2 regions of the Arthrobacter stackebrandtii genome follow, and region 1 is predicted to be linked to the other one. Evidence: riboswitches for the same ligand, from Rfam matches in the RefSeq annotation. Region 1 holds a riboswitch; the other holds the start of a gene.
The links. A riboswitch is a leader RNA that binds a small molecule or an ion and turns the genes downstream of it on or off. The one in region 1 is predicted to bind cyclic di-AMP.
Positions count from the first base shown of each region.

Region 2: another riboswitch for cyclic di-AMP. It lies ahead of JOF48_RS03480 (NlpC/P60 family protein); the one in region 1 lies ahead of JOF48_RS19540 (aggregation-promoting factor C-terminal-like domain-containing protein).

Region 1 is NZ_JAGIOI010000001.1:1,150,429-1,155,686, forward strand. Features, by position in the region: gene JOF48_RS04690 (MFS transporter) at 128-1,408, opposite strand; gene JOF48_RS04695 (MarR family winged helix-turn-helix transcriptional regulator) at 1,409-1,921, opposite strand; cyclic di-AMP (ydaO/yuaA leader) riboswitch at 2,122-2,297, shown strand; gene JOF48_RS19540 (aggregation-promoting factor C-terminal-like domain-containing protein) at 2,302-3,006, shown strand; gene JOF48_RS04705 (formylglycine-generating enzyme family protein) at 2,964-3,767, shown strand; gene upp (uracil phosphoribosyltransferase) at 3,901-4,539, opposite strand; gene tadA (tRNA adenosine(34) deaminase TadA) at 4,562-5,059, shown strand; gene JOF48_RS04720 (hypothetical protein) at 5,145-5,258, opposite strand, start outside.
Region 2 is NZ_JAGIOI010000001.1:836,546-841,803, forward strand. Features, by position in the region: gene JOF48_RS03465 (NTP transferase domain-containing protein) at 1-381, opposite strand, end outside; gene JOF48_RS03470 (TetR/AcrR family transcriptional regulator) at 539-1,204, shown strand; gene JOF48_RS03475 (MDR family MFS transporter) at 1,348-3,090, shown strand; gene JOF48_RS03480 (NlpC/P60 family protein) at 3,270-4,115, opposite strand; cyclic di-AMP (ydaO/yuaA leader) riboswitch at 4,120-4,329, opposite strand; gene JOF48_RS03485 (M23 family metallopeptidase) at 4,472-5,258, opposite strand, start outside.

The DNA.
Region 1 (5,258 bases):
GTTTGTTTCCATGCACAGCATATTCACAGACAATCACGCTAGGTAAACAGCTGTTTACTGGGCGTAACTCCGCCCGGGTCCGCCCGCCCAGTGCCCCCTGCCTGGCCTGCCTTCGGCAGCTCCCAGTTCAGGCTCCGGGACCCGCGCGGTGCAGGCCGTGGACCATGAACGAGGGCCGCAGCTGCCGGACCTGGTCGCGGAACCGGACGTTGTTCCGCCGGTTCATCAGGAGCAGGGCAAGCATCCCCGCCGCCATGGCGGCCACGGCACCCATGCCAAGGGACCAGCGCGCACCGAACTCGGTGGCGATCCACCCCACCAGCGGCGCCCCGATCGGCGTGCCGCCCTGCAGCACCACCATGTACACGGCGAGCACCCGCCCGCGCATGGCCGCGTCCGTGGTCAGCTGGACGGTGGTGTTGCAGGCGTTCATGAACGTCAGCGACGCCAGCCCCACGGGCACCAGCGCCAGCGCGTACCAGCCAAACGTGGGCATGAATGCGGCCACCGCCACCGTGACGCCAAAGGCCAGCGCGCCGCCCACAACATAAAGCATCCGCATGGTCCTGCGCCGCGCGGCGAGCAGCGCCGCTGCGAGGGTGCCCACGGCCATGACCGAACCCAGCAGCCCGTATTCCCCCGGCCCCAGGTGGAACACGGTGGTGGCCATGAGCGCGTTTGTGATCTGGAAGTTCATGCCAAAGGTGCCCACCACAAACACCAGCACCATGATCATCAGCAGGTCGGGGCGCTGGCGGATGTACACCAGCCCCTCCCGGATCTGCCCCTTGGCGCGCGGCACGTGCACGGCCGGCACCAGCTCGCTGGTGCGCATCCGCAGCAGCGAAAGGATGACGGCGCCGAAGCTCGCCGCGTTGATGAGGAACGCCGGCCCCGTCCCCACCAGGGCAATCACGATCCCTGCCACGCCCGGTCCGGCCAGCCGCGCCAGGTTGAAGGACGCACTGTTGAGTGCGACGGCGTTGGGCACGTCCTCCTTTTCGACGACTTCGGAGACAAACGCCTGCCGCGACGGGGCGTCAAAGGCGCTGGCCACGCCCAGCAGGAAGGCCAGCACGTACACATGCCACAGCTCGACGGCCCCGGTCACCACCAGGACTCCCAGCACAAGCGCACAGAACCCCATGGCCGTCTGGGTGAGCAGCAGCAGCCGGCGCTTGTTGACGCGGTCGCCCAGCAGCCCGGCGTAGGGGCCAAGGAAGACGATGGGCAGGAACTGCAGGCCCGTGACAATGCCGGCGGCCGTGCCGGAATTGTTGGTCAGCACCGTCAGCACCAGCCAGTCCTGGGCAACGCGCTGCATCCACGTGCCGATGTTGGACACCAGCGCTCCCGTCACCCACAGCCGGTAGTTGAACACTTTCAGGGCACGGAACATGGAATTCATTCAGGAGCTCATCTCCTGCAGGATCACGGCCGCCTCATGGAGCGTGGCCCGCTGCTGCGGGGTCAGCGCCGCCACCTGCTTCGCCAGCCACGCCGTCCGCTTGGAGCGCGCCCGCAGCAGGGCGGCCGAGCCCGTCTCCGTGATCCGCACCAGCACCTGGCGCCGGTCCTCCGGATTCTCCTCCCGGCTGACCAGCTCCGCCGCGGCCAGGGCGTTCACGATCCGGGTCATGGACGGCGCCTGGACCTGTTCCCGGGCGGCCAGCTGCCCCACCGTCAGCGGGCTGTGCAGGATGCCTGCCAGCACCGAGTACTGGCCGGGGCTGATTTCCCGGGTGGCAGCCTCGGCCCGGAGCCGCCGCGACGTGCGCATGACCGCAACCCGCAGCTCGGCCGCGAGAGCGCCGGCACCGATGGGCTTGCCGGTTTTCCTCCCGCCCACCCCCTGCGCAACGGGGGCCGGGGCACCCGGGGAAGGGTCCGGCGTCGTGCCTGCAGGGGAAAAGTCAGTCATGGGTGCTCAGCTGCCTCAAGGAATTGGTTTCGTATCGTCAAACATCCACTTTAGATCGTTAGCATTGCTAAGTAAATGACGGTTTCGTCACGTAGCTGTGAAAGTGTTACCAAAATGTGACACGCGGCACGGATTCCGTTAAGCTGGCAGAAGTGCCGCTTGGACCACTTCCGGTCCGGCACCAGTGGACGGTTCGCCGAGCTCTGCCGCCGCCCACTCCCGTTCCCGAATAACCAGGCAGAGACGGGGGACCCAATTTTTGCGGGTCTCTTGGTAGTGGAGACCCTTGGGGTTAAGCCGTGCAGCGTTTCTGGCCGCACAGCCGGACGCTCTAGTCCGTTCCCGACAGCTCACCTCGCAGGCGTAGAGAGGCTTCCCACATGTCTGCTGCACCGCAGCGCGGCCGCCGCCGCGCCGAACCCCAGCGCCAACGCACCCTTTTGGGGCTGCCGGCCCAGCACCGGGGCACTCATTCCAACAGCCGTTCCATGCATCCCGCCCTCGCCGCAACCGTGCGCGGCGTCGCCACGCTGGCCGTGGTCGGCGCCCTGGTTGGCGCCGGCGTCGTGGCCAAGCAGCTCGATGTCCCGACCGTCACCAGCGCCGTGGCCAACGGCCACTCCCTCGCCAGCATCGCCTCGATGCTTGAGGGACCGCCCGTTGCCGCCGCCACCAACGCCACGATCAAGTTTCCGGGCTTGGAGGTCTCCTCCAGTGCCCGGCCCACCGTTGACCCCATGAAGGCCGAGGCCGAGCGCATCGCAGCCCTGGCCGTTGACGACGCCGCGGCGGCCCAGGCCTACGCGGCCGGACAGATGGCCTCGTTCGGCTGGGGCGCCGACCAGATGAGCTGCCTCATTCCACTGTGGGAACGCGAATCGGGCTGGCGCACCTCCGCGGCCAACCCCTCCAGCGGCGCGTACGGCATCCCTCAGTCGCTTCCTGCCGGCAAGATGTCCAGCGCCGGCGCCGACTGGGCCACCAACTACGAAACCCAGGTCCGCTGGGGGCTGGGCTACATCCAGGGCCGGTACGGTTCGCCGTGCGGGGCCATGGACCACTCCAACTCGGTGGGCTGGTACTGACCCTGCCTGCACTGGCGGCCATTCCCGGCGGTGCCATCACCCTGCGCGACGCCCGCGCCGGCACCGTCCGCGAGGCGGTGCTGGCCCCGTTTTCCCTGGGCCGCACGCAGCTCACCCGAGCCGAGTGGCACCTGGTGACGGCCGACGGCGGGAGCCCGCCTGCCGCCGTCGGCCTCCCCGCGCATCCGGTCACCTGGTTTCAGGCGGTGGAGTTTTGCAACGCGGCCTCCCAACGCGCCGGCCTTGCCCCGGCGTACCGGATCGACGGGCGGTCTGTGGACTGGGATGTTGCCTCGGACGGCTTCCGGCTGCCCACCGAGGCCGAATGGGAGTGGGCCGCGCGGGCCGGGAGCACCGCGCCGGTCTACGGGGAGCTGGCTCAGATTGCGTGGACGGCCGCCGATTCCGTGGCCGGCCCGCAGCCCGTGGGCCTGAAGCGCGCGAACAGCTTCGGCTTGTTCGACATGATCGGCAACGTCTGGGAGTGGTGCTGGGACTACGCCGACACGGCGCGTTACGGCGACTACCGAAGCCTGCGCGGCGGCGGCTGGGATGACCCGCAGTGGAGGGCCCGCGCGTCTGTCCGGCGGGGCAGTGCGCCCGACGCCGTGCTGGAAGACGTCGGGTTCCGTGTGGCTCGCGGGCCGGTTGGCCTGCCCGGGGCCGGAGCCGCACAGGGCTGGTCTGCCGCGGCGGACCGCGAACGTGCCGCCGTCAAGGGCCCGCGGCCGGTGGGCTGGACGCCGCTGCGCGGACTGTAGCCCGCCGAACGTCCAGTCCGCCCCACCCATTCGCCCTCCCGCCAGCCCATTCGCCGAACGTACAGATGATGCCGATGTTCCACGGGAACATCGGCATCATCTGTACGTTCGAGGTAGGTGGAGGAGGTGGGGGCTAGTCCACGACGCCGTAGAGGCGGTCGCCGGCGTCGCCGAGGCCGGGGACAATGTAGGAGTTCTCATCCAGGCCCTCGTCGATCGAGGCCAGGACCACGTGGACGTTGTCGCGTCCGCCGTGGGCGGCTTCCAGCTTGGCCAGTCCCTCGGGGGCGGCGAGCAGGCAGATGCAGGTGATGTCCGCGGCGCCGCGGTCAAAGAGGAACTTGAACGCCTCGATCAGGGTTCCGCCGGTGGCCAGCATCGGGTCGAGGACGTAGACCTGGCGGCCCGTGAGGTCTTCGGGCAGGCGCTCGGCGTAGGTGATGGCCTCGAGGGTTTCCTCGTTTCGGGCCATGCCCAGGAAGCCCACTTCGGCGGTGGGAAGCAGGCGGGTCATGCCCTCGAGCATGCCCAGGCCGGCGCGCAGGATCGGCACCACCAGGGGTGTGGGCTTGACCAGTCCGGTGCCAATGGCCTTGGTCACGGGGGTTTCAATGTCCACGGGCTCGACGCGTACGCCGCGGGTCGCCTCGTAGGCCAACAGGGTCACCAATTCCTCGGTGAGCTGGCGGAAAACAGGTGACGGGGTGGTCTTGTCCCGCAGGACTGTCAACTTGTGGGCAATAAGCGGATGATCCGCAACCAGTACGCGCATGAATAAAAGCTACCATTGAGCCGTGCCCAACACATCGAATTTTCTGCCTTTGGAGACCACCACCACGGCCCGCCACGCCGAATGGATGGGTCTTGCCCTGACGGAGGCACGGCGCGCCTTGGCCACGGCGGATGTGCCAATCGGTGCCGTGGTGCTTGGCCCGGACGGGGAAATCCTGGGCCTGGGCAGCAACGAGCGCGAGGCGCACGGGGACCCCACGGCGCATGCGGAGGTGGTGGCGATCCGGGAGGCGGCGGCAAAGCTGGGCACGTGGCGTCTGGCGGACTGCACCCTGGTGGTGACCCTGGAGCCGTGCACCATGTGTGCCGGGGCGATTGTGCTGGCCCGCGTGCCGCGCGTCGTTTTTGGTGCCTGGGACGAGAAGGCCGGGGCGGCGGGGTCCGTGTTTGACGTGCTGCGTGAACGGCGGCTCAACCACTGGGTCGAGGTGTTTCCCGGGGTCCGCGAGGACGAATGCGCCGCCCTGCTGCGGGATTTCTTCGGCGGCCACCGCAGCTAGACAGCGCCCCTGCGGCGCCGGGTCTGTGCCGTGACACGTGTGCGCCCCGGCCATGCCCGCCGCGACGCGGCATGCGAGTGGCCTGTCAGGGCTCGATGGTGAGCGCTTCCATGGGAATCTCGCACGAGGCCCGCTGAAGATCCCCCGCACCCGTCCCGGCGGATCCGTTCCCGGTGTCGCCGGAACCCTTCAGACGGTT
Region 2 (5,258 bases), 310 kb from region 1:
CAGCACCAGCACGTGCCCGGACTCCCCCGCCAGGGCACCAATTCCGGCGGCAAGGCCCGCCGCGGGCCCGGCGAAGGGCGGGTCTTCCTGCACCGTCGCGACGCCCCCGGCGTGTTTGGCACCTGCCAGCCACTGCGGAATCCTGTCCCCGGGACCCACGACGACGACCACGGCCTGCGCTGTTTCGCCGGCCTCCGCCGTGGTTTCCCCGGGCGACGGGGCCGTGCCGGTTCTTACGACGCCTGCAGCAGCATCCACTGTCCGTGCCAGCAGCGTCTGCCCGTCCACCACCAGGCCGGCCTTCGGAACGCCGCCCAGGCGCCGGGACAACCCCCCGGCCAAAACCACTGCCTGCAGGGACCGGGGCGAATTCTCACTCATCCTGCCATCGTATCCGCCATTCCGGCCTGCCTCCGGGGACGGGCGTTCAGGGAAAATTAATTGTGCACTCACTGCATATTTGCAGGAACTGCAATTACCATTTTGTTTGTGCCCAACGGAACCGCGTGGCACACAGCGCACCTTTATTGGAGCCACCATGGGCATCGCATCAACGGAACCCCTGCCACGCGGGCTGCCGCCCCGGGACACCCTGCGCAGCAGGAAGCAGGCCGCCACCCGGCTGGCCATCCGCCGTGCAGCCATCGAGCTTGGCCTGGAACACGGTTACGACAACGTCACCGTCGACATGATCTGCACGGCCTGCGGCGTCTCCGCCCGCACCTTTTTCAACTACTTCGGCAGCAAGGAAGGCGTCTACACCAGCCCCCGGAAGCCGCTGCCCGGCAATGCCGCGCTGACGGCCTTCATTGAGGGAGGCAGCGCGGGAGTCTTCACCGGGCTCTTCGACCTCATCGCGGGAACCTTTGTTGAGGCGGAATCCAGCTTGGAACTGTTCCAGGCACGCCACCGGCTCATCCAGCAGACACCGGAACTGCTGGGCAAGGAAAAGGAGCGCATCAGCGAGACGGAGGAGATCTTCGTCGGCTATGTGATGGAGCGTTTCCGCCACGACGGCAGGACTGTCCAGGACACCCCGGACCTGGAGGATGAGGCCCGCATGGTGGTCGCCCTCGTCTCCGGAGCGCTGCGCTTTGCCCTGCAGAAGTGGGCTGCCGGAAACTTCACCGACGACCGCGCCCACCTTGTTGAATCGGCCTCCGCGCTGATCAAGCGCATCACAAGCAACGAGCACTGGCCCTAACCCGATACCGCGCCGCCGTCCGCCAGGCACCTTGCGCATGTGCCTGCGCCAACATCCGGAGCCGACGTCCGCCGTCGTGCCTCACACAGAAAACAACCGCAACAACCGCCGCCTGCCTGCCATCCGGCCGCTAGGAACCCATCATGAGCACACCCTCCCAGACCGTCCACCCGCCCACCGAAACTGACCGGCGCGGCATCCTGCTGGTGTTTGCCAGCCTCATGCTGACCATGCTGCTGGCGTCCCTGGACCAGACCATTTTCAGCACCGCGCTGCCCACCATAGTTGGCGAACTCCACGGCGTGAACGAGATGCTGTGGGTCATCACCATCTACATCCTCGCCTCGACCATCATGCTGCCCATTTACGGCAAGCTCGGGGACCTCATGGGCCGCAAGGGCCTGTTCATCGGCGCCATTTCGGTGTTCATCATCGGCTCGATCATTGGCGGCCTTGCCCAGGACATGACGTGGCTGATCATTGGCCGCGGCGTTCAGGGGCTGGGTGGCGGCGGCTTGATGCTGCTCTCGCAGGCCATCATCGCCGACGTGGTGCCGGCCCGTGAACGTGGCCGCTACATGGGGATCATGGGCGGCGTGTTTGCACTGTCGTCCGTGGCGGGGCCGCTGCTGGGCGGCTGGTTCACGGACGGGATCGGCTGGCGGTGGGGGCTGTGGATGAACATCCCGCTGGGACTGCTGGCAATAGCCTCCGCGGCCTTCTTCCTGCGGCTGCCGGAGCATCCGCGGGTGAAGGCCCGCGTGGACGTGGCCGGCATGGCGCTGCTGGGCCTCACCTCCACCCTGCTGGTGCTGGTCAGCACGTGGGGCGGCACCAAGTACCGCTGGGACTCGCCGCAGATCCTGCTGATGGGCGCCGGCACGCTGCTGGCCGCCGGACTGTTTGTGGCGGTGGAGCACCGGGCCGAGCAACCGATCATGTCGCTGCACCTGTTCAAGGACCGCAATTTCAACCTGACGACGGCGGCCGGGCTCATCACCGGGATTGCCATGTTCGGCACCTTGGCCTACATGCCCACGTTCCTGCAGATGGTGACCGGGGCCAACGCGACCCAGGCCGGCTTCCTCATGATCCCCATGATGGCCGGGGTACTGCTGACCTCGATCGCGTCCGGGCAGCTGGTGACGCGCACCGGACGGTACAAGTGGCTGCCCATCACCGGCATGTTCATTGTGGCCGGGGCGCTGGTGCTGCTGTCCACGATGTCTCCGGCCATGCCGGTGTGGGTCATTTGCAGCTACCTGGCCATCATGGGCATCGGGCTCGGCACGTCCATGCAGATCCTGGTGCTCATTGTGCAGAACCAGTTCCCCAACTCCCAGGTGGGCATGGCCACGGCCTCCAACAACTACTTCCGGCAGATCGGTGCCTCGCTGGGCTCGGCCGTGGTGGGCAGCCTGTTCGCCACCCGTCTGGCCTCGCTGCTGACCGAGCGCCTGCCCAGTTCGGGGGTGGGCGGTTCCGGGGACGGTGGCGGGATCAATGCGCTGACGCCGGCCCTGGTGCGGGCCATGCCGGAGCCGCTGCGCTCCATTGTAGTTGGATCCTACAGCGACGCCCTGACGCCAATCTTCGTGTACATGGTCCCGCTGCTGGTCCTGGCCGGGATCCTGCTGCTGTTCGTCAAGGAGATCCCGCTGGCCACCACCATTGACCGGAGCATGCCGGCCGACGCAACCGCCACGGGCGGGGAGGCCGGCGTCGGTCGTGAAGCGAAGGTGCATGCGGGCATCGCCGCCGGGGATGGCTCGAGAAGCGCGGTGGACGGCGGCCGGGCAACCGGGCTCGGAGCCAGGCACCTCGGCGACGGAAGCGGCGCCGGGCCTGGCAGAACCGACACCTCCAGGGGCGCTGAGCCAGCCTGACGGTTCCCGGGGACGGCGCAGGCTGACGGGCGGCTGCGGAGGCCGTCGTATTCCTCGGCAGCCGCCTTTGCTCCACGCGGGCAGGCACCGTGATCCGTGCGGCCGTTTCGGGATCACGGGAGCCGTTAAATCAATGAACCCCGTCCGTGGACGGGGTTCATTGGATGATGATGGTCTTTTTAGTGACCCATCGCAATGAAAACGGGACCCGAACCGACGTAGGCGGAGAAGACAGTGGTCGTGAAACCATTCCATCCACCATGTACGGCCTGGCCGTTGCCAATGTAAACAGCAATGTGGGCAAGGCCCGCGCCGCCGTCTGCGTAGTAAATCAGGTCACCGGGCTGAGCTTCAGCGGCGGAGACCGTCCGGCCAAGGCTCAGGTAGCCGGCAGGCCAGCCGTGGTAGTTGATGCCAGCTGCAGCCAAGGCGTTGGAGGCCAGCGCGGTGCAGTCCTGGGAAACGCCAACCTGGGCCAGTGCGGCGCTGGCGATGGTGGCGCCAATTCCGCTCTGGGCTACAGGAGCCGGAGCTTCTTCAGGGGTGGTGGTAGTGACGACAGGTGCCGCGGCAGGTGCTTCCACCGGTGCTTCCACGGGTGCTTCCACGGGTGCTGCCACCGGCGCCTCGACGGCTGCTGCAGGAGCGGCCGTGGTGTCGGCGACTGCGACAACGTCGTTGCTCTGTGCCTCTACAACTGCCGGTGCCTCAACAACAGGAGCCGGGGTGGAGGTGATTGCGGGAGTGGCGAATGAAATCTTCACCGTTGATGCTGCCGTGATGCCGGATGCGAGCTCCGACTTCAGGTTCAGCGTTGTTGCACCGTCAGATGCGCGCTCCACGGTGGGAGTTGCTGCATTTGCTGCGATGCCGGATGTCAAAACCAAGCCAGATGCTGCTGCTACAACAACGGCCTGACGACCAACCCCGCCGACGTTGGAGCTGACGGCTTTAGTAAGGGCGGAAATCGTGCCGGTTTTAACAACCTCGGCGCGGTGGCGCCCGAGGGCAGTATTTGAAGCCAAGAAGGATTCCTCTCCCAAAGCCTGCGAGGTAAGCTGTCGGATTCGGATGGGAGTCACCCGGCCGCTCCACGTTGGCACACTTCTGGAATAGTTTCCCATCCAGGTGGTTGAACGCTTCGCGGCTTCACCCCAAGGACTTTGCACATGGTGCAAGATCCAAATAATGGTTCCCCCGCCCCTGCCAGACGATTGATACGAACGGACCATGAGCAGTGGCAGAGCTAGGCAATCCACTCATGGGCGCCAACTTGATTCGAAGTTGGCGCGGTTACGACGTTACAACACATTTTTGGCTATGTCACGTTAAGGTCACGGTCCTGTGACTAACTCGTAACCCAAGACGGGCTGTGGAGGAGTTAAAGCCAGCCCATGGGATCGACAGTCTCGTCATCGACGATGACCTCAAAGTGCAGGTGGCAGCCGGTGGAGGCGCCTGTGGTGCCGCTGAGGCCCACGATGCCGCCGCGCGGGACTTCCTGGCCCACCGCAACGTTGATGCTGCTCATGTGGTTGTATGACGTGGAGAGGCCGTTGCCGTGGTCCACGACCACGCGGTTGCCTCCGCCATACTGGTGCCAGCCGGCAAAGGTGACAACCCCGCCTGCCGCTGCAAGCACACTGTTGCCGCAGCCAATGGCGAAGTCCTGGCCGGTATGCATCTCGCCGACCTGACCCGTGATGGGGCTGATGCGGCCGCCGAACGGGGAACTGGTGACCATGTTTGTCAGTGGTGCGGACAGGGTCCCCTTGGAGGCCTGCAGGGTGACATTGGAGGCCTGGACCTTCAGAGTCTCCTTCAGCTGGCCGTCCGGGTTCAGGGCACTGGCAACGTCTGGGGTTGCGAAACTAATGGGAACTTCGGCGCCTGCGGTGACGATGGTCTCGACGGAGGCGGACTGTTCCGGGGCTGCATGCAGCGTGTCCGGGGCCTGGGTGGACGGCAGGGTGACGGCCAGGACGAGGCCAGTTGCGGCCATGGCCACGCCAACCTTTTGTCCGGCACCGCTGGCGGCGCCTGCACGCAGCAACTGGGCCATGGAAACGCCTGAGGGTGCACTGGCGCGTTCTGCAGCAATGGCTTCACGGCGGCCTCCTGATGTGGAAGCAGGCACGTGAGTTACTGGCGACGACGCACGACGGCGC